3 regions of the Arthrobacter sp. 92 genome follow, and region 1 is predicted to be linked to each of the others. Evidence: riboswitches for the same ligand, from Rfam matches in the RefSeq annotation. Region 1 holds a riboswitch; each other region holds the start of a gene.
The links. Region 1 has a riboswitch for thiamine pyrophosphate ahead of ACP4XC_RS15100 (bifunctional hydroxymethylpyrimidine kinase/phosphomethylpyrimidine kinase). Riboswitches for the same ligand answer to the same signal wherever they lie in the genome.
Positions count from the first base shown of each region.

Region 2: another riboswitch for thiamine pyrophosphate. It lies ahead of ACP4XC_RS21625 (ECF transporter S component); the one in region 1 lies ahead of ACP4XC_RS15100 (bifunctional hydroxymethylpyrimidine kinase/phosphomethylpyrimidine kinase).
Region 3: another riboswitch for thiamine pyrophosphate. It lies ahead of thiO (glycine oxidase ThiO); the one in region 1 lies ahead of ACP4XC_RS15100 (bifunctional hydroxymethylpyrimidine kinase/phosphomethylpyrimidine kinase).

Region 1 covers NZ_CP189863.1:3,253,459-3,260,787, forward strand. The annotation lists gene obgE (GTPase ObgE) at 1-1,260, opposite strand, end outside; gene rpmA (50S ribosomal protein L27) at 1,377-1,640, opposite strand; gene rplU (50S ribosomal protein L21) at 1,702-2,010, opposite strand; gene ACP4XC_RS15100 (bifunctional hydroxymethylpyrimidine kinase/phosphomethylpyrimidine kinase) at 2,365-3,942, opposite strand; TPP riboswitch at 3,925-4,022, opposite strand; gene ACP4XC_RS15105 (Rne/Rng family ribonuclease) at 4,186-7,329, opposite strand, start outside.
Region 2 covers NZ_CP189863.1:4,632,937-4,640,265, reverse strand. The annotation lists gene ACP4XC_RS21650 (Na+/H+ antiporter subunit D) at 1-924, shown strand, start outside; gene ACP4XC_RS21645 (Na+/H+ antiporter subunit E) at 921-1,466, shown strand; gene ACP4XC_RS21640 (monovalent cation/H+ antiporter complex subunit F) at 1,466-1,741, shown strand; gene mnhG (monovalent cation/H(+) antiporter subunit G) at 1,731-2,123, shown strand; gene ACP4XC_RS21630 (DUF4235 domain-containing protein) at 2,133-2,396, opposite strand; TPP riboswitch at 2,660-2,803, shown strand; gene ACP4XC_RS21625 (ECF transporter S component) at 2,875-3,507, shown strand; gene ACP4XC_RS21620 (ABC transporter ATP-binding protein) at 3,507-5,138, shown strand; gene ACP4XC_RS21615 (energy-coupling factor transporter transmembrane component T family protein) at 5,135-5,938, shown strand; gene ACP4XC_RS21610 (UDP-N-acetylglucosamine 1-carboxyvinyltransferase) at 6,035-7,329, shown strand, end outside.
Region 3 covers NZ_CP189863.1:3,685,477-3,692,805, reverse strand. The annotation lists gene ACP4XC_RS17095 (DEAD/DEAH box helicase) at 1-1,532, opposite strand, end outside; gene ACP4XC_RS17090 (RNB domain-containing ribonuclease) at 1,823-3,304, opposite strand; gene ACP4XC_RS17085 (ferritin-like fold-containing protein) at 3,346-4,020, shown strand; gene thiE (thiamine phosphate synthase) at 4,086-4,772, opposite strand; TPP riboswitch at 4,799-4,920, shown strand; gene thiO (glycine oxidase ThiO) at 4,913-6,328, shown strand; gene thiS (sulfur carrier protein ThiS) at 6,325-6,561, shown strand; gene ACP4XC_RS17065 (thiazole synthase) at 6,567-7,329, shown strand, end outside.

The sequences.
Region 1 (7,329 bases):
GTTTTCGATGCCCAGCTTGGCCAGGCGGTCCGCGAGGTAGCCGATTGCCTCCTCGTTGGTGAAGTCGGTCTGCTTGACCCATCGCACGGGCTTATCGCCCAGAACCCGGAACAGCGGCTCCAGGTTCTTCTCCTCGCGGCGGATGGTGAAGCCGGACTCGTTGACGGCGCGGGGCCTGAGCACCGGCGCATGGACCTTGGGCGGAGCCGAGGCGGCCGCGTCCCGGGCTGCCTTGACGATTTCGGCCATGGCGAAGCCGAGTTGGCGCAGGCCCTCGTGGCTCGTGGCCGAGATCTCGAAGACCTTGTACCCACGGGATTCGAGCTCAGGCCGGACGAATTCGGCCATGTCCCTGCCGTCGGGCAGGTCCACTTTGTTCAACGCCACGAGGCGGGGGCGGTGGTTCAGGGGCACCACTTCACCGTCGGCGCCGCTGTAGCTCATGTCGACGGCGTACTTCTCAAGCTCGGCCTCAATGACAGCAAGGTCGGAGAGCGGGTCGCGGTCGGCCTCGAGCGTGCCGCAGTCCAGCACGTGTACGAGGGCGGCGCAGCGCTCCACATGGCGCAGGAAGTGGTGGCCGAGGCCCTTGCCCTCGCTGGCGCCTTCGATCAGGCCCGGCACGTCAGCGATGGTGAAGCGGACTTCGCCGGCCTGGACCACGCCGAGGTTCGGGATGAGGGTGGTGAAGGGGTAGTCGGCAATCTTGGGCCGCGCGGCGGACATGGCCGCGATCAGGCTGGATTTGCCGGCCGAGGGGAAGCCCACAAGCGCGATGTCCGCGATGGACTTCAGTTCCAGGACGATGTCGCTGGACTCGCCCTCGATGCCCAGCAGCGCGAAGCCGGGGGCGCGGCGCTTCTGCGAGGAGAGTGCGGCGTTGCCGAGGCCGCCCTGGCCGCCGGCAGCAGCGATGAACTCGGTGCCCTCGCCCACGAGGTCAGCCAGGACCTCGCCGTCCTTGGACTTCACAACCGTGCCCTCGGGCACCGGAAGGATCAGCGTTTCGCCCTTCTTGCCGCCGCGCCAGTCACCCATTCCGGGTCCGCCGTTGGTGGCGTGCCGGTGGGGGGCGTGGTGGTAATCCAGCAGCGTGGTGGTCTGGGGGTCAACGCGCAGGATGACGTCGCCGCCGTCGCCGCCGTTGCCGCCGTCGGGTCCGCCGAGGGGCTTGAATTTCTCCCGGTGGACGGAGACACAGCCGTGGCCGCCGGTACCGCCGGATACGTGCAGTACTACCCGGTCTACAAAGCTAGCCACGTGGATCTCCTCAGTGCTTTTTCCTGGACGTGCGAAGACGCCAAGATGATTGTAATGCGGTTAAAAGAACAGTGGAGCGGACCAAATGGCCCGCCCCACCGCTTCAAGAATTGCTGTTACTCTGCAGCTGCAGCAGCCACAATGTTCACGACTCGACGACCACGGCGGGTGCCGAACTCGACGGCGCCGGGGGTCAGAGCGAACAGGGTGTCGTCGCCGCCGCGGCCAACGCCGGCGCCCGGGTGGAAGTGGGTGCCGCGCTGGCGGACGATGATCTCGCCTGCGGAAACTACCTGGCCGCCGAAGCGCTTGACGCCGAGGTACTGGGCGTTGGAGTCACGGCCGTTGCGAGTGGAGCTCGCGCCTTTTTTATGTGCCATTTGAAATGCCTGCCTTAAAAATTCTGGGGAATCTGTTGAAAACCTGAACAGTAACGGGTGGTTACTTGATACCGGTGATCTTGACCTTGGTCAATTCCTGACGGTGACCCTGGCGCTTCTTGTAACCGGTCTTGTTCTTGAACTTCTGGATGACGATCTTCGGACCACGAAGGTCCTGGAGGATCTCAGCCGTAACCGTTACCTTAGCCAGATCCGCAGCTGCGGACGTGACCTTCTCGCCGTCGACCAGCAACAGGGCGGGCAGCTCAATGGTGCTGCCGGCTCCACCGGCGACGCGGTTCAGGGTAACGAAGTCTCCAACGGAAACCTTCTCTTGGCGGCCGCCTGCGCGGACAATCGCGTACACCACTGGGGAACTCACTTCTCTCGACGTTTATTACTAGATTTGCGTGCGGAACCTGGGTCCAAATTCTTTGGCTTGGCTCACGCTGTGCCTCAACGCCGGTGGATTCCCTTGGGAACCCATGAGCTATCCCCTGGACAAATCCGGCTCGTATTCCAAGCGGAGCGTCCTTGAGGTCATAACCCAAGTGTTGGCGTAAGCACCGAAGATCTAGAATACGCTAATTTTGCCTTCGGCCGCAAATGAGGCTGGTTCCGGATGATGTTACGTGATAGGCGCCACTGGATGCTGATCGCGTGTTGCCCTTACGGTTTCCGGAACCGTGCCCAACTATCCTACCGGCTTACCGCCTTGTTGGCGTCAGGCGTGAAGGCGCGGCGCGTCGAAGAAATCCACCTCGTACCGGCACGACTGCCTGAACGCCACGGTCATGGCTTGGCGCTCCGCCTCCGATGCCGACCGGGCGGCTGCATCGGTGAACAGGATCGCCTGCTGGGTCGCGGCGGCGAATGCCTCATCCGCATAGGTCCGGAGCCAGTCCGCGTAGGGGTGCCCGGCCGGGGCGCCCGCGGCCAGAAACTCCCCGTGCAAAGCGGCGCCGACTTCGGCGTAGAGCCAGAAGCACGGCAGCGCTGCAGCAACCAGCACCCCATAGCTGCCCGACACCGAGGCGGCGAGAAGGTGGTCCACATAGGACTTCGTGACGGGCCCCAGCTCGACGGTCACGGAGCGGGTGCTGAGCCAGCTGCGGTGCAGCTCGGATTCGACCTCCAGGCACTGCTGCGCGGACCGGGCCCAGAACAGCTGCTCCGCCTCGCTGGGCGCAATGGCCGCCGCGCGTGCCAGAACCCGGGAGTACCCGTTGAGGTAGAGGGCGTCCTGCGCGAGGTAATAGCCGAAGTGCTGCTCAGACAGAGTCCCCTCGGCAAGTCCCTTGATGAACTCCAGGCGGTAGATGGCATCCAGATCCGCCTGGGCTTCAGCGCGCAGGGCCCCGGCGAACTGCCCTTCGCCCCAGGCAACCTCGCTGGACTTCAGGTGGTGGAAGTGGTGGACGGGGCCGTTGCCGGATCCCACCTCCAGGAGCCCTGATTCGCGCAGCGCGCCCTGCAGCCACGGCTTGACCTCACGCAGGGCGGCCTCCCAGTCGCCCAGCCGCGCTTGAGCGGTGGCCATGGCGGAGGACAGGGAGCATCCGGTGCCATGGCTGTTGCGCGTGTTGACACGCTCGCCGCCCACCACCACCACATCCTGGCTGAGCAGTCCCCCGGTGTTCACCAGGGCATCCGGGCAATCATCGACGTCGAGATGGCCTCCCTTGACCAGCACGGTGGTGCCGGTCTGGCTCGCCAGCCGTTTGCCCTGGTCCAGGGCGGTTTCCCAGTCCCGGGCCTGCGGCTCGTTGAGGAGCATGGCGAGTTCGGCGAGGTTGGGGGTCACCAGGTCGGCCAGCGGCAGAAGATCCCGCAGTTCCGCTTCCGCGGCCTCCTGCAGGAGCCGGTCGCCGCTGGTGGCGACCATCACCGGGTCAAGGACCACGACGCCGGGCCGGGACTTTTCGAGCCAGCTGCGGACGGCGGCAATCACCGAGGAGTCGCCAAGCATTCCGATCTTGACGGCATCCACGCTGATGTCCTCGCTGATAGCCTCCAGCTGCGCGGTCAGGAACTCAGCCGGCGGGACGTGGACCGCCCGGACACCCTGGGTGTTCTGGGCAGTCAGGGCAGTGATGGCGGCCATGCCGTAGCCACCGTTGGCGGCGATGCTCTTCAGGTCGGCCTGGATTCCCGCGCCGCCAGAGGGGTCCGAGCCGGCGATGGCCAGCACCCGGGGAATGGACCGGAGCTCCCGGGGCGGTGTTGCAGGGGCGGCCGGAGCGGACGCGGGGGCGTCTGGGGAGCCGTGGAGCGGCAGGAACGATGAGGACAAAGGAGACATCCCTTCGCCGGTGCTAGCCGGACAGGTTCAACGGGTGTGAATCTCAGCCGGCCCTGTGCGCGGCACCCCGTGTCAGTTACCCAGCTTATCGCGTGGACGCGGGGACAGCGCGGGTGCGGCCCGGGACCGGTGAAATTCACCGGTCCCGGGCCGCACGCGCTCGTGGGAGTCCAGGTCCGTCAAGCCGTGGACTTGCTGGAGCTCCGACTTGCTGGAGCTCTGCCTTCTAAGGGCTCCGCCTTCCTAGAGTTCTGACGCGGGAACGCCTACGCCCAGGATGATCGGCTCGCTGGCCGGGGCCTTGGCTGCCGCATCCCTCTTTGCCGGTTCGGGAGCCTTTGCCTCGTGGGAGTGCCGTGCGGGGGCTGCCGGAGCCGTCTCGTGATGTTCCACGGACGTCTCGTTGGCTGCGCCCTGGGCGCGGCTGGCGCTCCGGTGGCGGCGGGGCCGCCGGGTCCTGCCCTGCACTGCCGTGTGATCGGAGTAGTCGCCCTCGTCGACGGGCGTGGCAGCGGCCCGGGCCGCGGGGGCCTGGGCAACCGGCGCCTCGGCTGCGGGGGCCAGCCGCTCCGCGGACGGAGCTATCGGTTCAGCGGGCGCGCCGAGGTGGGCGAATGCTTCAGCGAGCCGGTCCAGGGACAATGCGGGGGCCGGGGCCTGCGCTTCGCCGGCATGCTCAACGAACGGCAACGCGACTTTTTCGCCGCCGAATGTCAAGACCGCCGCGGGACGGCCGGCCGCGGCGTCGTCGGACCCGGGAGCCCGGGAGGGTGCGGTCTTCGACGGCGCGGGCTGGACCGGAGCTGCCTGGATGGGCGCCGGACGTCCGGCTGTCGAAGGGGCGGCCGCCCCTTCGCTGACAACCTCGGCAACAGCCGCTGACGCTGCACGGGCGGCGTCGGCGTCGTGCAGGTGCGCTGCGTGCGCCGCGGCAGCGATGTTTGCCAATGCAGCGCGGGTGGCTTCCGCCTTCGCGTGGCGCTCGGCATCCGTGAGCTCATGGTGGTCCTGTGCCTGCGGCAACGGAACAGCCTCAAGCCCGGGCTGGCCGCCCTTGCCGCGGCGGCGGCTCTTGCGCTCCGTGCGGGCGGCCGGCTGTTGCTGCGTTTCCGTCCGCTGAACATGGTGCTCGGCCGCCACCGTGTTGGCGCGACGGTGCTCCACAGGCTCGTCATGGGTGACGATCCCGCGGCCGGCGCACACTTCACACTGCTCACCGAAGACTTCCAGCAGACCCGTGCCCATCCGCTTACGCGTCATCTGCACGAGGCCCAGCGAGGTCACCTCGGCCACCTGGTGTTTGGTCCGGTCGCGTCCGAGGCACTCCACCATGCGGCGCAGCACGAGGTCGCGGTTGGATTCGAGCACCATGTCGATGAAGTCGATCACGATGATGCCGCCAATGTCGCGCAGGCGCAGCTGCCGGACGACTTCCTCGGCCGCTTCGAGGTTGTTCTTGGTGACGGTTTCCTCGAGGTTGCCGCCCGAGCCGGTGAACTTGCCGGTGTTGACGTCCACCACGGTCATGGCCTCGGTGCGGTCGATCACGAGGGAACCGCCGGAGGGCAGGAAGACCTTGCGGTCCAGCGCCTTGTGGATCTGCTCGTCGATGCGCCAGGCTGCGAAAATGTCCTGGTCCTTGGTCCACTTTTCGAGCCGGCCGACGAGGTCCGGGGCAACGTAGGTGACATAGGCCTCGATCGTGTCCCAGGCCTCCTCGCCGGAGACGATCAGCTTGGAGAAGTCCTCGTTGAAGACATCCCGGACCACCTTGATGGTGAGGTCGGGTTCGCCGTAGAGCAGTTCAGGGGCGAGGATCTTGGTGGAGGTGGCCTGGTTTTCGATCCCTTCCCACTGTGCGCGCAGGCGGTTGATGTCGTGCGTCAGCTCTTCCTCGGAGGCACCTTCGGCTGCTGTGCGGACGATAACGCCGGCGTCTTCCGGCAGGCGGTCCTTGAGGATCCGCTTCAGGCGGTTCCGTTCGACGTCGGGCAGCTTGCGGGAAATGCCGGTCATGGACCCGCCCGGCACGTACACGAGGTAGCGGCCGGGAAGGGAGATCTGGCTCGTGAGGCGGGCACCCTTATGGCCCACCGGGTCCTTGCTGACCTGGACCAGGACGGAGTCGCCGGACTTCAGCGCGTTTTCGATCCGGCGCTGCTTGCCCTCGAGGTGGACGGCTTCCCAGTTGACTTCACCGGCGTAGAGCACGGCGTTGCGGCCGCGTCCGATGTCCACGAAGGCCGCTTCCATCGACGGCAGCACGTTCTGGACCTTGCCCAGGTACACGTTGCCGATCAGGGAGTCCTGCTGGGTCTTGGACACGAAGTGCTCGGCCAGGACACCGTCCTCCAGGACACCGATCTGGATTCTGTCATCGCGCTGGCGGACGATCATCTGGCGGTCCACAGACTCGCGCCGCGCCAGGAACTCGGCCTCGGTGATGACAGTGCGGCGGCGGCCGGTGTCGCGGGATTCGCGGCGGCGCTGCTTCTTCGCCTCAAGCCTGGTGGAACCCTTGACGGACGTGACGCGGTTGTTGACCGGGGCCTCGGTGAGGGCGCGCGGCGCCCGGACCCTGGTCACCGTGTTGGGGGGATCGTTGTCCCCGCCGCCGGTCAGCTCCAGGTCCTGTTCGCCACGGCGACGACGGCGACGACGGCGCGACGTCACGCCGTCCTCCACAGTGGTAGCGGCTTCTTCGTCAGTTTCTTCCTCGACGGGCTCGCCTTCGGCGGCCTCGCCCCCGGGCTCGCGCTCGGTGACGCGGCTGCGACCCCGGCGTCCCCGGCTCCGGCGGCGACGGCGGCTGCCGGCGTCGTCGAGCTCGCCCTCCTCCTCGGTGTCCTCTTCGTCGGCTGCCTCCACTGCCGCCGGTGCGGCGGGGCGGACCACAGTGCTCAGGTCCGGGGCCTGGAAAATCATGGAGGTGACCGCGCCGGGTTCAAGGAAGAGCGACGGCGCTGCAGCAGCAGGTGCCTCGGCCGGCCTCCCCGCAACCTCTGCGCCGGGAACCTCTTCGGCGGGTGCGGACGGAACGGCTTCCGTGCCGGCCGCCGGAGCGCTTTCCTGGCCCGGCACCGCTTCCGTGGTCACCGGGGCGCCGGCCGCGGGTTCCTCCGTCGCGGTGGCCGGAGCGGGGACCGTCGCGGCGACGGCGGTTTTCGCGCGGCTGGCACGGCGCCGCACCGGCTTCTCTGCAGCGGGCTCCACGGCGGCGGGGGTTGTGTCCACAGCCTCGGCAGTTGCCGCGGGCTCAACACGGGCCCCGGCCTGCGCATTTTGCACATCCTGGGCAGCGGGTACGGAGGAATCGTCCGCGAAAGCCGGGAGAGGTTCGGCCGGTTCGGCCTTCTTCCGCGCACGGGTGCGGCGCACAGCCGGCTT
Region 2 (7,329 bases), 1.4 Mb from region 1:
GCCGTCTTCCCGCTTTCCTTCTGGCTTCCAGACTCCTATCCCACGGCCCCGGCTCCCGTGACGGCCGTGTTCGCGGGCTTGCTGACCAAGGTGGGCGTCTATGCGATGGTCCGGACCGAGACCCTGCTCTTCCCGGGAGATACGCTCAACAATCCGCTAATGGTGGCGGCTCTGCTGACCATGGTGGTGGGTATTTTGGGTGCCTTGGCGCAGAGCGATATCAAACGTCTGCTGTCCTTCACCCTGGTGAGCCACATCGGGTACATGGTGTTCGGCCTGGCCATGTCCTCCGTGGCCGGGCTGGGCGCCGCGGTGTTCTACGTGGTCCATCACATTACTATCCAGACGAGCCTCTTCCTGGTCACTGGACTAATCGAGCGCCGCGGCGGAAGCTCGTCGATCGACCGCGTGGCCGGCCTGGCCAAACTGTCCCCGATGCTGGCCCTTCTGTTCTTCATCCCCGCCATGAACCTCGCGGGCATCCCACCGCTGTCCGGCTTCCTCGGGAAACTCGGACTGCTGCAGGCCGGCGTCCAGCTGGGGACCCCGTTGGCGTATGCGCTGGTGACCGGAGGCGTCCTCACCAGCCTGCTCACCCTGCTGGCCGTTGCCCGCGTATGGAACCGCGCGTTCTGGCGCAAACCCGAGGATGCCGACCACCCCGACCCGGTCCTGCTGGCCGCGCCGGAGAACTCCGATACCGGAAGCCGGGCCGGGAGGCACAACGTGGTGCTCTTGCCGCGGACCATGGTGGGCTCCACCCTGGGGCTGGTGCTTTTCGGGATCGCCTTGACCGTCTTTGCGGGCCCGCTGTTCAAGGTGGCGGACCAGTCCGCCCAGGACATGCTGAACCGGTCGTCCTACATTCAGGCAGTGCTGGGCGAAGACGCGGCCGTGCCGCCCCTGGCGCAGGGGCAGAAATGAGCCGGCGACGCGTCTCCCTCCGGCAGGAGCTGCCCCTGCTCGTGTGGCTGGTGATCGTCTGGTGCGCGCTCTGGCAGGACTTCAGCCCCGGCAACGCGCTCTTCGGCGCCCTCATTGCGATCGTGGTGGCCAGGCTCTTCTATCTTCCGCCGGTGGAGCTGGGCGGCCGCTTCAGCATCGTGCATGCCGTGCCGTTCGCCCTGCTTTTCCTGACCAAGGTGGTGGCGGCCAGCTTCCAGGTGTTTTACCTGGCGGTGGTCCGCGGACCCAAGGTGAACAACGCCGTCGTTGCCGTTCAGCTCAGAAGCCACTCGGACCTGATGGTAACGGCCACCGGCCACGTGATCTCGCTGATCCCGGGTTCGCTCGTGGTGGAAGTGGACCGCTCCACCTCCACGCTGTACATCCATGGGCTGAACGTGCGGAACGCCGAGGACGTGGTGGCGCTCCGCAAGGAGGTCCGCGACACCGAGGCCGGGCTGATCAGGGTTATGGGCAGCAAGGAAGAACTTCTGGCACTGAAGGAGGAAGCAGGCGCGTGATGCAGCTTGTCCTGGCCATAACGGCCGTAATCCTGTCCCTGGCTGCGGCCGGTGCAATTGTGCGGATCGCCATCGGACCATCGCTGCTGGACCGCGTCCTCGCCTCCGATGTCCTGCTGGCCATCATCGGCGCGGCGCTCTGCATCGACATGGCGGTGAACAGGCACCTGAACAACCTGATGCTGCTGGTGGCGCTGTCCATCATCGGCTTCATCGGCTCGGTGACGGTTGCGCGGTTCGTTGCGGACAGGCGGGACCACCCCAATGAATCCTGAGGCAGTGAGCATGGACTGGCTGATTGATGCGGTTTCGGCCGTCTTTATGGTGGGCGGCGCGGTGCTGTCCCTGGGCGCGGCCATCGGGCTGCTGCGCTTCCCGGACCTCATGAGCCGGATGCACGCGGCCACCAAACCGCAGGTGCTGGGGTTGTTCCTGCTGCTGGCCGCGGTGGGCCTTCAACTGCGGTCCTGGTGGGTATGGCCCGTGCTTCTGCTGGCGTGGATCTTCCAGCTGCTCACCGTACCCGTGTCCGCTCACATGGTGGGCCGCGCGGGCTACCGCACCAAGCACCTGCACAAGGAACTGCTCACCACCGATGAGCTGGAGGCCGTGGTGCAGCGGGCAGCAGATAAGCAGGGCCTCGAGGATGAGGCCTGACCCTGCGGGTTAGACGATGTCCTGGGTCTTGGCGAAGCGGGTGATGGCCCGCTGGGTGCCGCGGTTGGCGAGCACCTGGATGACCGCGCTGACCGATGCCGAGATCAGGGCGAACGTCAGGGCGGAGCGGAGCGTGGTGGGAACATCGTCCTTGCCGCCCTTCGGGGGCTTCTTGCCGGTGCTCTTTTCCCAGATGGTGTCCACGAGCTTTGTGCCGGCGAAGCCTGCCAGGAGGCTGACTCCGGTGCCAAGCAGCTTGATGAAGATGTTCATACAGGAACTCCTTGTGAGGGGAACAGGGCTTTCCCTAGCCTAACGGCATCCGTGAGAGGATTCCCGCCAACGCCTCGACCACCAGTTGGCGCCTGGAGCGGGACCAAGGGCTCTGGCAGCACCTGGCTCGGCCACGTCGTTTGATGCCATGGCTGCAGCAGCATCCGAACCGAAGCCCAGGAAAACCGCCGCCGGATTGTGACTGCCGGCCCGGGAATCACAGGTCATTCAGGTGTAAACTGAGCACCGCCCATAAGGGCGATTTGATACGACAGGGGAGCGCCGCCGTCGGGCATCACTGGAGCAATCCAAGGAAACCGTGGATGGGCGCTGAGAGTGCGGACAGCCGCAGACCCTCGAACCTGATCCGGCTAGTACCGGCGCAAGGGAGTCGAGTTCTCAGAGTGTCCGGTAGCAGGCGGCAACGCCGCGACAAAGCCGGGGAACACTCTCCCCTCCTGTACTTCAGGAGGAAGACATGACTGACATTTCTGCAAAGCAGACGCTGACCGGCAGCAAATACAACTGGCGGGTGGTGGACATTGTGGTGGCCGCCCTCGCCGCCGTGGCCGGCGGCGTCATTTTCTGGGCCTGGGACCAGGGCGCCAACGTGATCTCCACGCCTGTCAACGCGCTTTACCCGCCGCTGACAGGGCTCTACGCCGGCGGCTGGATGATTCCGGCCATCCTGGGCATGCTCATTGTCCGTAAGCCCGGCGCCGCGCTGTTCTGCGAAACCGTGGCCGCCACGGGCGAGCTGATCATGGGCTCGCAGTACGGCACCACGGTGCTGATCTCCGGCGTTCTGCAGGGCCTGGGCGCCGAACTGGTGTTCGCGGCGTTCATTTACAAGCGGTTCAACCTGCCGGTTTCCCTGCTGGCTGGCGCAGGCGCCGGCCTCTTCTGCGGCCTCAACGACTCCTTCATGCCCTGGGGCTGGAATATTGCCTACGAAGCCGGTGACAAGCTCGCCTACATCGTGTTCTGCGCCATCTCCGGCGCCGTTATTGCCGGTGCCGTCTCATGGGTTGCCACCCGTGGCCTCGCCAGGACCGGCGTGCTGAGCTCCTTCGCTTCCCGCAAGGCAGCAACGGAGCCCGTCTTCTCCTGATGAGCTCCCACGACGCCGGTGTCCGCCCGGCAGCAGTCGCGGCACGCGGTTGGGGCTGGCGCCACGCCGGCCGGCCCCGTCCTGCTGTCCGCGCCCTTGACCTGGACATCCGTCCGGGCGAACGGGTGCTGCTGCTGGGCCCCTCGGGGGCGGGCAAGTCCACGCTCCTGCACGCCCTGGCTGGGGTCCTCGGGGACAGTGCCGCCGGCTCCCACGGGGCGGCCGGCGGGGACCCGGAGGATGCGGACGAAACCGGCAGCCTCCTGATCGATGGGGCGCCCCCTCGCGCCCAGCGCGGCCGCGCCGGGCTAATGCAGCAGGATCCCGAAACCCAGGTGGTGCTCTCACGCCTGGGCGACGACGTGGCCTTCGGCGCGGAAAACCTCTCCGTGCCCCGCGAGGAAATCTGGAAGCGCGTGCATGAAGCACTCGACGACGTCGGGCTTGCCCACCTTTCGCTGGACCACCCGACGTCGGCCCTTTCGGGCGGCCAGAAGCAGCGCCTGGCGCTCGCGGGAATCCTGGCGATGCGCCCCGGACTGATCCTGCTCGACGAGCCCACCGCCAATCTCGACCCCGTCGGTGTCCTGGAGGTCCGTGACGCCGTGGGCCGCTGCCTGGACAAGGCCGGGGCCACACTGGTGGTGGTGGAACACCGGGTGGGCGTGTGGAAGGACCTCGTGGACCGGATCGTGGTCCTGCAGCCGGGATCCTCCACGGACCCCGCGGTGCTGATCGACGGCAGTCCCGACCAGGTGCTGGAACAGGCCAGGGATATGCTCACCGCCGCCGGAGTCTGGGTGCCCGGGTACGTGCCGGCCACCCGTGGCCGCTCAGGCGCGGACGCCGGCGGTCAGGGGTCCGGCACCCAGCGGTCCGGCACCGGCGGGGAGCCCGACGCCGGTGCGCTGCTGCTTGCAACGGAGCAGTTGGCCGTCTCCCGGGAAAGGCCCCGCCGCCGCGGTTTCACCACAGTCCCGCCCTCGCCGGTCCAGTCCGGCATAGCAGCCCAGGTCCGCGCCGGCCACGCGCTGACCATCACCGGGCCGAACGGTTCGGGAAAATCCACGTTCGCACTGACCCTCGCCGGACTGCTTGAGCCGGTGGCGGGCAAGGTGTCCGCCACGGTGGATCTCAGCACGGGTGCGGGCATCGATCCCTACAAGTGGCGGGCCGAACAGCTGATCTCGCGGATCGGCACGGTGTTCCAGGAGCCCGAACACCAGTTCGTCACCGGCAGGGTCCTGGACGAGCTGATGTTCGGACCCCGGCACCTGGGCCACGGCGAGGAGCGCGTGGACGAACTGCTGGAGCGGCTCCGGCTGGCCTCCCTGGTGGACGCCAACCCCTACACACTTTCCGGCGGCGAGAAACGCCGGCTTTCGGTGGCCACGGTCCTCGCGGCGCACCCGCAGGTGCTGGTCCTGGACGAACCCACCTTCGGCCAGGACGCCAACACCTGGGCGGAACTGGCATCCTTCCTCTCGGAGCTCCTGGACGGCGGCACCGCCGTGGTTTCCGTCACCCACGACCAGGAGTTCACCGCCGTGCTCGGCGGCACCGAGCTGAAACTGGGCTCCCCGGAGCGCGGCGCACCCGAGCTCACGAATCCGGGGGTGAGTCCGCTGTGAGGGAGGCCCTGACCCTGCGGGGCAACAGCGCCCTCCTCACGCGCGCCAACCCGCTGGCCAAGTTCGCCGCCGTCGTGCTGATCACCCTGGTGCTGGCGCTGTCGATCGACTGGGTGTCGGCGTCGGTGGCGCTCGCCGGTGAACTGCTGCTTTTTCCGCTGGCCGGGCTGACCGTGCAGTTGCTGTGGCAGCGCGGTTGGCCTTTGATCCTCGCCGCGGCCTTGGGTGGCTGGAGCACCGCCATCCTGGCGCCGGACAGGGGAAGAATACTGCTCGACGTCGGCATTTGGTCCATCAGCTCCGGTTCCCTTGAGCTTGGGGTGGGATTCCTCCTCCGCGGCCTGGCGATCGCCTTGCCCGCCGTCCTGCTCATGAGTTGTACGGACCCCACAGACCTGGCCGATGCGCTCGCCCAGAAGGCGAAACTGCCGCACCGCTTTGTCTTGGGAACGCTCGCCGCCATGCGGCTGGTGGGACTCATGGCTGAGGAATGGCAAACCATCGGCATGGCCCGCCGCGCCCGCGGAGTGGGTTCGCGCGGCAACCCGTTCCAGCGGATCCGCGCCACCCTCGGGCAGAGCTTCGGGCTGATGGTCCAGGCGATCCGGCGCGCTTCCCGGCTCGCCGTCACCATGGAGGCGAGAGGTTTTGGAGGTGCCCGGCGCACCTGGGCGCGGGAGTCAACGTACAGCCGCCTCGACCTCTGGGTGGTGCTTGGCGGACTGGCGATTGCATCCGCCGCCTACAGTGCCGCCGCCGGGGCGGGCACCTGGAATCTGGTCTTTCTGGTGCGGCAGTAGCAGGCATTTATCGCACAGGATGAATATTCTGTGACGTTGGCGGCAATTCGGCGCTTCCGTCCGGGCGGAATAGCTCACCCATGATATTTTTCTCGGATGACTCAAGAGACTGCTGAACACGTAGGCGTGCTGCTCCGCGATGCCCGGGGGGAGAAGGGCTGGACCCAGGGCCAACTGGCGGCCGAGCTGGGCACCAGCCAAAGCGCCATTGCCCGAATGGAACAAGGCAAACAGAACCTCAGCCTCAAGATGATTCAGCGGCTGGAGACCATCGTGGGCCGGACCATCGTCAAGGTGGGCCGCCCTGCCATGACTCACCTGCGGGTGGAGGGCGGCCGGACACTCTCCGGTTCCGTGGACGTGAATACGAGCAAAAACGCCGGGGTGGCCCTGCTGTGCGCAAGCCTCATCAACCGCGGCACCACCACGCTGCGCCGGCTTGCGCGGATCGAGGAAGTGAACCGGATCGTGGAGGTGCTGACCAGCATCGGCGTCGAATGCACATGGCTCAACGCCAACGATCTGCAGATCCGCCGCCCGGCCGTCCTGGACCTTGATGCCATGGACGTGGAGGCAGCCCGCCGGACCCGCAGCGTGATCATGCTGCTGGGCCCCCTCCTGGACGAGTCGGCCGAGTACCGCCTTCCGTATGCTGGCGGCTGCGACCTGGGCACCCGCACGGTGCAGCCGCACATGCAGGCGCTTCGCCAGTTCGGGCTGTCCGTCGAGGCGAAGTCCGGCTTCTATGCGGTGCAGGCGCCGCCGTCGGACGGCAACGACCGCACGTTTGTGCTCAGCGAGCGGGGCGATACCGTTACTGAAAACGCCATCATGGCGGCCGCCCACCGGCCGGGCACCACGGTCATCCGCAATGCCAGCCCCAACTACATGGTGCAGGATCTCTGCTTCTACCTCCAGCGGCTGGGCGTGGAGATCGACGGGGTGGGCACCACCACGCTGAAGATCACCGGGCGCCCGTCCATCGACGTGGACATCGAATACTTCCCGTCCGAGGACCCGATCGAAGCGATGAGCCTGATCACCGCGGGCATCGTCACCCACTCGGAGGTCACCATCCGCCGCGTGCCCATCGAGTTCATGGAGATCGAGCTGGCCACCCTGGCACAGATGGGCCAGGCGCTGGAGATCTCCGGGGAGTATTTCGCCCGGAACGGCCGCACCCGGCTGGTGGACGTCACCACCAAGCCCTCCGAGCTCCGCGCCCCCGAGGACAAGATCCACCCCATGCCGTTCCCGGGCCTGAACATCGACAACCTGCCGTTCTTCGCGGTCATTGCCGGCAACGCTCACGGCCAGACGATGATCCACGACTGGGTCTACGAGAACCGGGCCATCTACCTGACCGAGCTGAACAAGCTGGGCGCCCAGGT
Region 3 (7,329 bases), 430 kb from region 1:
CCCGACCGTCCGCCGGCCTCGCCGCTGCGGCGTGTGTCGCGGCTGCCGGAGCGTCCGCCGTCACGGGTGCCCTCCCGGGCGCCGTCGCGTGGTCCGCGGGCTCCGCCTGTGGTCCTTGCGGTGTCCCTTCCGCCGCTGCGGGCGGGCTTTTTGCCGGTCTCGCCCAGGTCCTCCAGGACTTCGGCGTCGACCCCGGCCAGTACGCGCTTGTCGCGGGGGAGACGGCCCTTGGTGCCGGCCGGAATGTCCAGCTCTTCAAAGAGGTGCGGCGATGACGAATACGTTTCCACCGGTTCCGGGTAGTTCAGGCCCAGCGCCTTGTTGATCAGGCCCCAGCGCGGCATGTCGTCCCAGTCAACGAAGGTCACGGCAGTGCCCTTGTTGCCGGCGCGGCCGGTGCGGCCGACGCGGTGCAGGTAGATCTTCTCGTCCTCGACGCACTGGTAGTTGATCACGTGCGTGACGTCGTCGACGTCGATGCCGCGGGCGGCCACGTCGGTGGCGACGAGGACATCCACTTTGTTATTGCGGAACGCGCGCAGGGCCTGCTCGCGGGCGCCCTGACCGAGGTCGCCGTGGATGGCGGCGGCAGCGAAGCCGCGGTCCACGAGCTCCTCCGCGACCTTGGCCGCGGTGCGCTTGGTCTTGGTGAAGATGATGGTTCGGCCGCGCCCCCGGGCCTGGAGGATGCGGGCCACCACTTCAACCTTGTCCATGCTGTGGGCACGGTAGATCAGCTGACGGATGTCGCGCTTGGTCAGGCCCTCGTCATCCGGGTCGGCGGCGCGGATGTGGGTGGGCTGTGTCATGTAGCGCCGTGCCATGGCGATGACCGGACCCGGCATAGTGGCTGAGAACAGCAGGGTCTGGCGGACCGCCGGGGTGCCGGCGATGAGGGTCTCGACGTCAGGGAGGAAGCCGAGGTCCAGCATTTCGTCGGCCTCATCAAGGATGACCATCTTGACGTTCTTCAGGCTCAGGTGCTTCTGCTTGAAGAGGTCGATGAGGCGGCCCGGGGTTCCGACAACGATTTCGACGCCCTTTTGCAGCGCGTCAACCTGCGGCTCGTAGGCGCGGCCGCCGTAGATGGTGGCAATGCGGGCGTTGCGCTTCGTGGCGGCGTTCTCCAGGTCTTTAGCGACCTGGACGGCCAGCTCACGGGTCGGCACGATGACTAGGGCCTGCGGAGCGCCCGGAACGGCCAGTTTTTCGAAGCCGGCGTCATCCCGGCCCACGACGCGCTGCAGCGCCGGGATGCCGAAGCCCAGGGTCTTGCCGGTGCCCGTCTTGGCCTGTCCGATGATGTCGTGGCCGGCAAGGGCAACCGGCAGCGTCATGGCCTGGATGGGGAACGGGTGTGTGATTCCTGCGGAGGCGAGGGACTCCACGATGTCGGCGCGGACGTTGAAGTCGGCGAAGGACTTTTCCGCGATCTCGTGCGGCTTCTCGTCCGAGATGATGGTTTCTTCGGGCTCGATCGATTCCAGACCGGTTTCGTCGGTCAGAAGCTGGTGCGTATGCAATTCACTCACAGGGGAGTTTCCTTATTCATTTGGGCATTGGCGCTGCCTGCTCAACGGGGCCGGCCGCAGTGGCCGTTTCGGAGCACGCTCAGGCGCGCAAGCAAATCCAGTGGAAGCCGATCGCGGGCTATCTAAATGCTGGCACTGGTGACCAGCGGGTGTATCTCAAGATCGCGTAGGGGCGGGCTTGTTGAATTCGAAAATCATGTGAATCAACGACCGGGCATCCATTTCTACACCTTCAGTCTAGCTGTACATGGCAACTTTCCCTGACGACGGCGTTGCCGGTGCGGCGGAAATCAGCCGATGAGCTCCAGCCGGATCTCCCGCGTGGCGATGTCGGAGGAGATCAGCCGGACGCGCACTGTGGTGCCTGACTCCAGTTCGCCCGGGCACCGGGCGGTCACTGCCGGCCGGGCGATCTGGATGATTCCGGAGGGTCCGTTTCCGTTTCCGCCGTTGCCGTTGGTGCCGTTCCCGTTCGGCTTGGCCGGCTTGGAGCCGGAAATCACCACCGCATCGAATTCCTGGCCGATGTGGTTGATCAGGAGCGCGGCCTCCACTGTGTCCAAGGCCAAACGTTCCATCCGGGCTGCCAGTTGGTCCGAGGCAGCCATGATCTCCGGCAGCGAGGGGAGCGCCTCCCGTGCCCAGTCCGGCACAGCGGTGCCATTGCTCAGCGCTTCGCAGATGACCAGTACAAAGCGGTCAATGAGCCGCCGCAGCGGAGCCGTGGTGTGGGCATAGGCCGCGCCGATTGCCGATTGCTTGGCGTCCTCGGGCACGGCGCCGTCGAAGTGTGTGTACCCGGCGCCACGAAAAAGCATGCCGGCCGAGTGCATGATGGCCAGCTGCCGGGGGTCCGTGGGATCCAGAGAGCGGAGGTATTCGCCGTACGTGGCTTCTCCGTCCCAAGGCCTTCCCAACGCGTTGGTCTGCCGTTTGAAGTGCAGGAGAGAACGCTCGTCGGGGGCCGGCATGGTGCGCAGAATGCCGACCTTGCCCTGGAGCATGAGGTCCGCGGCGGCCATCCCGGTCATCAGTGAGATCTGGGCGTTCCAGTCTTCCACCGGAAGGGACGGGGCGGCATTGATCCGGTAGCCGCCGTCGGGCAGCTGTTCAATTTCCTGATCCGGCATATTCAGGCTGGCGCCTCCGCGCAGCCGTTCCAGTTCCACACGCTTGAGTCCCACTTCCTTCAACAGCTGGAGGACCGGCGGGGCAGCCCCGGCGTCGAGTTCGGCCTGGACCCCGTGATAACTCAGCTTCGCCCGGCTGCGGATCCGCGCCCGCCGCACGAGCACCGCCGAAACGTCGGCGCCGGCGTCGAGGTCGAACTCCCAAACAAACGCGGAGCAAAGCTGCCCGGCAAGCAGGCTTCCTGCTTGTTCACTAATGACTTCCGGGTGCAGCGGAATGCGTCCGTCCGGAGCATAAAATGTCTGGCCGCGGCGGCGGGTTTCGGCGTCGAGGGCGCTTCCGGGGGCCACGAAGGACGGGACGTCGGCGATGGCGTAGTACACCTTGTAGCCTTCGCCGGCCCGTTCGATGAAAAGGGCCTGGTCCAGGTCCGTGGACGACGCCGGGTCGATGGTAACGAAGTCGATGTCCGTCAGATCCAAGTCGGGCATCTTGTGTTCGGCAATGGCTGCCAGGGCATCCTGGAGGACGTCTGCGGGGAAGGGGCCCGGTAGCTCCAGCTCGGTGCGCAATGCCTTCAGGGCTTCGGCCAGCCGGTTGGTCTCTTCGTGGACGCTGGGGGACAGGCGATGGTGTGACACGAAAGTCAGATTAGCTCCATTTTCGCCATTAGTCTTGAAGGATGAGCACATCCCGGGCTGACACTGCTCCTTCCGACAGATTCGTGGCAGATCTCCTTGGCGTGATGGCTTATGGGGAGCTTTCGGCCTTCGAACGGTTCGCGGCCGATGCCAGGTATTCGCCCACCCTGCACGACCGGGCGGTCCTGGGCCGGATGGCCGTCACCGAGTTTCAACACTACGAACTGGTGAGCGCCAAGCTGGCTGAGATGGGTATCGATGCCGAAGACGCCATGCTCCCCTTCCAAACGTCCGTTGATCATTTTCACGAACGCACACGGCCGGGGGACTGGTACGAATCTTTGATGAAGGCGTACGTGATTGACACGGTGTCCGCTGATTTCTACCGTGAGATTTCCCGTTACGTGGATGCCGGCGCCCGCGCCGTCATCGAGCGCATCCAGGCTTCGGACGAGACGACGGATGTGCTCCGCGAGAGGCTCAGACGTGCCTTGGCCGACGATCCGCGCCTCGCCTCGCGGCTGGCACTGTGGGGCCGCCGGCTGCTCGGCGAAGCGCTGACCCAGGCACAACGGGTTGGTTCCGAGCACGCGTTCCTCAGCGCCCTGATCGGCGGCGCGGATGCGGCGGGAGCGAAAATCCTGGTGGGCGGCGTCATGGCTGGGCTGGCCGAGAAGCACGCCAGGCGCATGACGCAACTGGGGTTGACCGGTTAGAGCCGCGTCTGGCACCTGCGGGACGCCCTAGCTGCGCGGCGGACGCAACGGACACCGCCGCCGGATCAGGACCCCGCGGCGTCCAGCGCCTGCAGCAGCAAGCGGGCCGCCTCGGCCGGATCGTCGGCGTCGGTGATGGCACGGACAACCACAATGCGTTCGGCGCCGGCCGCAACCACCTGCTCGACATTGGTCAGGTCGATCCCGCCGATGGCAAACCAGGGGAGCACGCCTTCCACAGTTCCCACATCCGAGCGCCGGATTGCCTCCGCGGCGTACTTCACCAGATCCAGCCCGACGGCGGCGCGCCCGGGCTTCGTGGGGGTGGCCCAGACCGGGCCGACGCAGAAGTAGTCCAGCCCCTTCCTGCCCGGGGACGCCAGAATGGCGGCGTCCACTTGCTCGGCGGAATGCGTGGACAGGCCGATCACCGTGTTCTTGCCCAGCATTTTGCGGGCCGAGCTGAGGGGGATGTCCTTCTGCCCGATGTGGAACACCGGAGCCCCGGACAAGGATGCGATGTCCGCACGGTCGTTGACGGCCCACAACCGGCCGTGGCGCTGGGATGCGGACTGCAGCACCTCCAGCAGCTCGAGCTCTTCGGCGGCTTCGAGGTTCTTATCGCGGAGCTGGATGATGTCCACGCCGCCGGCGAATGCGGCGTCGACGAAGTCTGCGAAGTCTCCCCGGTCGCTGCGGGCATCAGTGCAGAGGTAGAGGCGGGCGGTGGTGTGGACGGCTTGCTCGGTCATGGAACCAGCCTAGTTCCTCTAAACTGGGGAGGTACCGCGGGAGCCCGCCGCAGCTGTCACAATTTGCTGCAGGGCTGAGAGGGCGTCAGAGCCGACCGCTTGACCTGATCCGGTTAGTACCGGCGTAGGGAAGGATGTGTATGAACCCCCAAACCAGCCGCACAGCTCCTGGGCAGGGAACCCCTGAATCCGCAAGCCCTGATTCCGCGGCGCCTGATTCCGCGGCGCCTGGTTCCGGACCGCTGCATGCGGACGTGGCGGTGATCGGTGGCGGCATCATCGGCCACGGAATCGCTTGGGAAGCCAGGCGTTCGGGACGGTCCGTTGTGGTGATCGACCATGCGCCGGGAACGGGAGCCAGCTGGGCGGCCGCCGGCATGCTGGCACCTGTGAGCGAACTCCACTACCAGGAGGAAGACCTCCTGGGTCTCATGCTTGAGTCATCCAGGCTGTGGCCGGCGTTCGCAGCCAGCCTCGCCTCGCCGCCGGCCGCCGGATCTCCGGACCAGCAGGCGGCGGAGACCGGATACCGGACGACGTCGACCCTGGCGGTGGGTGCCGACGCCGCGGACCGCCGCACCCTCGCCGACCTCCGCGCGGTCCAGCAGGAGCACGGCCTCACGGTTGAACCACTGACCATCCGCGAGGCCAGATCCCGGGAACCGTTGCTGAGCCCGGGCATCTCCTGCGCCTTCGACATCCCCGCCGACCACCAGGTGGATCCCCGGAAGCTCCTGGCCCGGATCGCCGGGGCCCTGGCGGAGCACGCGCAAACGTCCCGGGTTTCCGGCGCTGCCGACGGCTACGCCGTCCGGGACAGGGCCGTTGGACTTCTCTGGGATGACGGCCGCGTCAGCGGCGTCCGCCTTGCCGGCGGAGGCGCCGTGCACGCCACCGAAACCATCGTGGCCAACGGTCTTGAGGCGGGCTCACTCGACGGGTTGCCCGAGGGGCTCAACCTGCCGCTGCGGCCTGTTTACGGCGACATCCTCCGTCTCCGTGTCCCGGAGCACCTGCAGCCGCTGCTGACCTCCACCGTGCGCGGCATGGTCCACGGAATTCCCGTCTACATCGTTCCCCGGCTGGATGGCACGGTGGTCATCGGAGCAACCCAGCGGGAAGACCAGCCAGCCGGGTCCGCGCGGACCGGTGCGGGGCGGGCCGGGGCGTCGCACGCCACGGTCTCCGCGGGAGGCGTCTACCAACTTCTCCGCGACGCCCAGGTGCTGGTTCCCGCCGTCGCGGAACTGGAACTTCTGGAATCCACGGCACGGGCCCGTCCCGGCACGCCGGACAATGCGCCGCTGCTGGGCCGCGTCCCAGACGCCCGCGGCACCGACATTCCGGGACTCATCATTGCCACCGGCTTTTTCCGCCACGGAGTCCTGCTGACCCCCGTGGCGGCCGCGATCTGCCGGCAACTGATGGACGGCACGGGGGATCCCCGGTGGGCGAATTTCCATCCCGGGCGCTTCCGCGCGGGAACCGGGTCGAAACACCCGGCCGCAGTATCCGCAGGCAGCGCCACACTTGACCCGAACAAGGAAACAGCATGAACATCAAACTCAACGGATCGGTTCACACCGTGGACGACGGCGCATCGGTCACCACCCTCATCAGCCAGGTCACCGGCCGGAACCTTGCGGCCGACGGACAAGCAGCCGACGGCAGGAAGCTTGGGGTGGCTGTGGCCCGTAATTCAGAGGTGGTGCCCCGCAGCCAGTGGTTCGTCACCATGCTCGACGAGGGCGACGACGTCGAGCTCGTTACAGCAGTACAGGGAGGTTGAGCACCATGACAGGAACCACGGCTGCCGGAGCCATGCGCGCCGCCGGGCAGGTAATGGCCGATCCGTTCGTAGTGGACGGCGTTTCGCTGGGGTCCCGGCTGATTATGGGCACGGGCGGGGCGCCGAGCCTGGACGGGCTGGGCGCGGCCCTGGTGGCGTCGGGCACTGAACTGACCACCGTGGCCATGCGCCGCTACTCGCCAGCCGAGACCGGATCCCTCTTCCAGCTCCTGGTGGACCACAAGATCCGGGTGCTGCCCAACACGGCCGGCTGCTTCACGGCCAAGGACGCCGTGATGACGGCGGAGCTGGCCCGGGAAGCGCTGGAAACTGACTGGGTGAAGCTGGAGGTGATCGCCGATGAGCACACACTCCTGCCGGATGCCGTGGAACTGGTGGACGCCACCGAACAGCTCGTCAACCGCGGCTTCAAGGTCTTCGCCTACACCAACGATGATCCAGTGCTGGCGCTAAGGCTTGAAAACCTCGGCGCCACCGCTGTGATGCCGCTGGGGGCACCCATTGGCACCGGACTGGGCATCCTGAACCCGCACAACATTGAGCTGATCGTGGCGAGGGCGTCCGTGCCGGTGGTGCTGGATGCCGGGATCGGCACCGCCTCCGACGCGGCGCTCGCCATGGAGTTGGGCTGCGATGCGGTGCTGCTGGCCACGGCTGTCACCCGTGCGCAAAACCCGGCGGTGATGGGGGAGGCCTTCAAACACGCTGTTATCGCAGGTAGGCTGGCGAAAGCGGCCGGCCGGATTC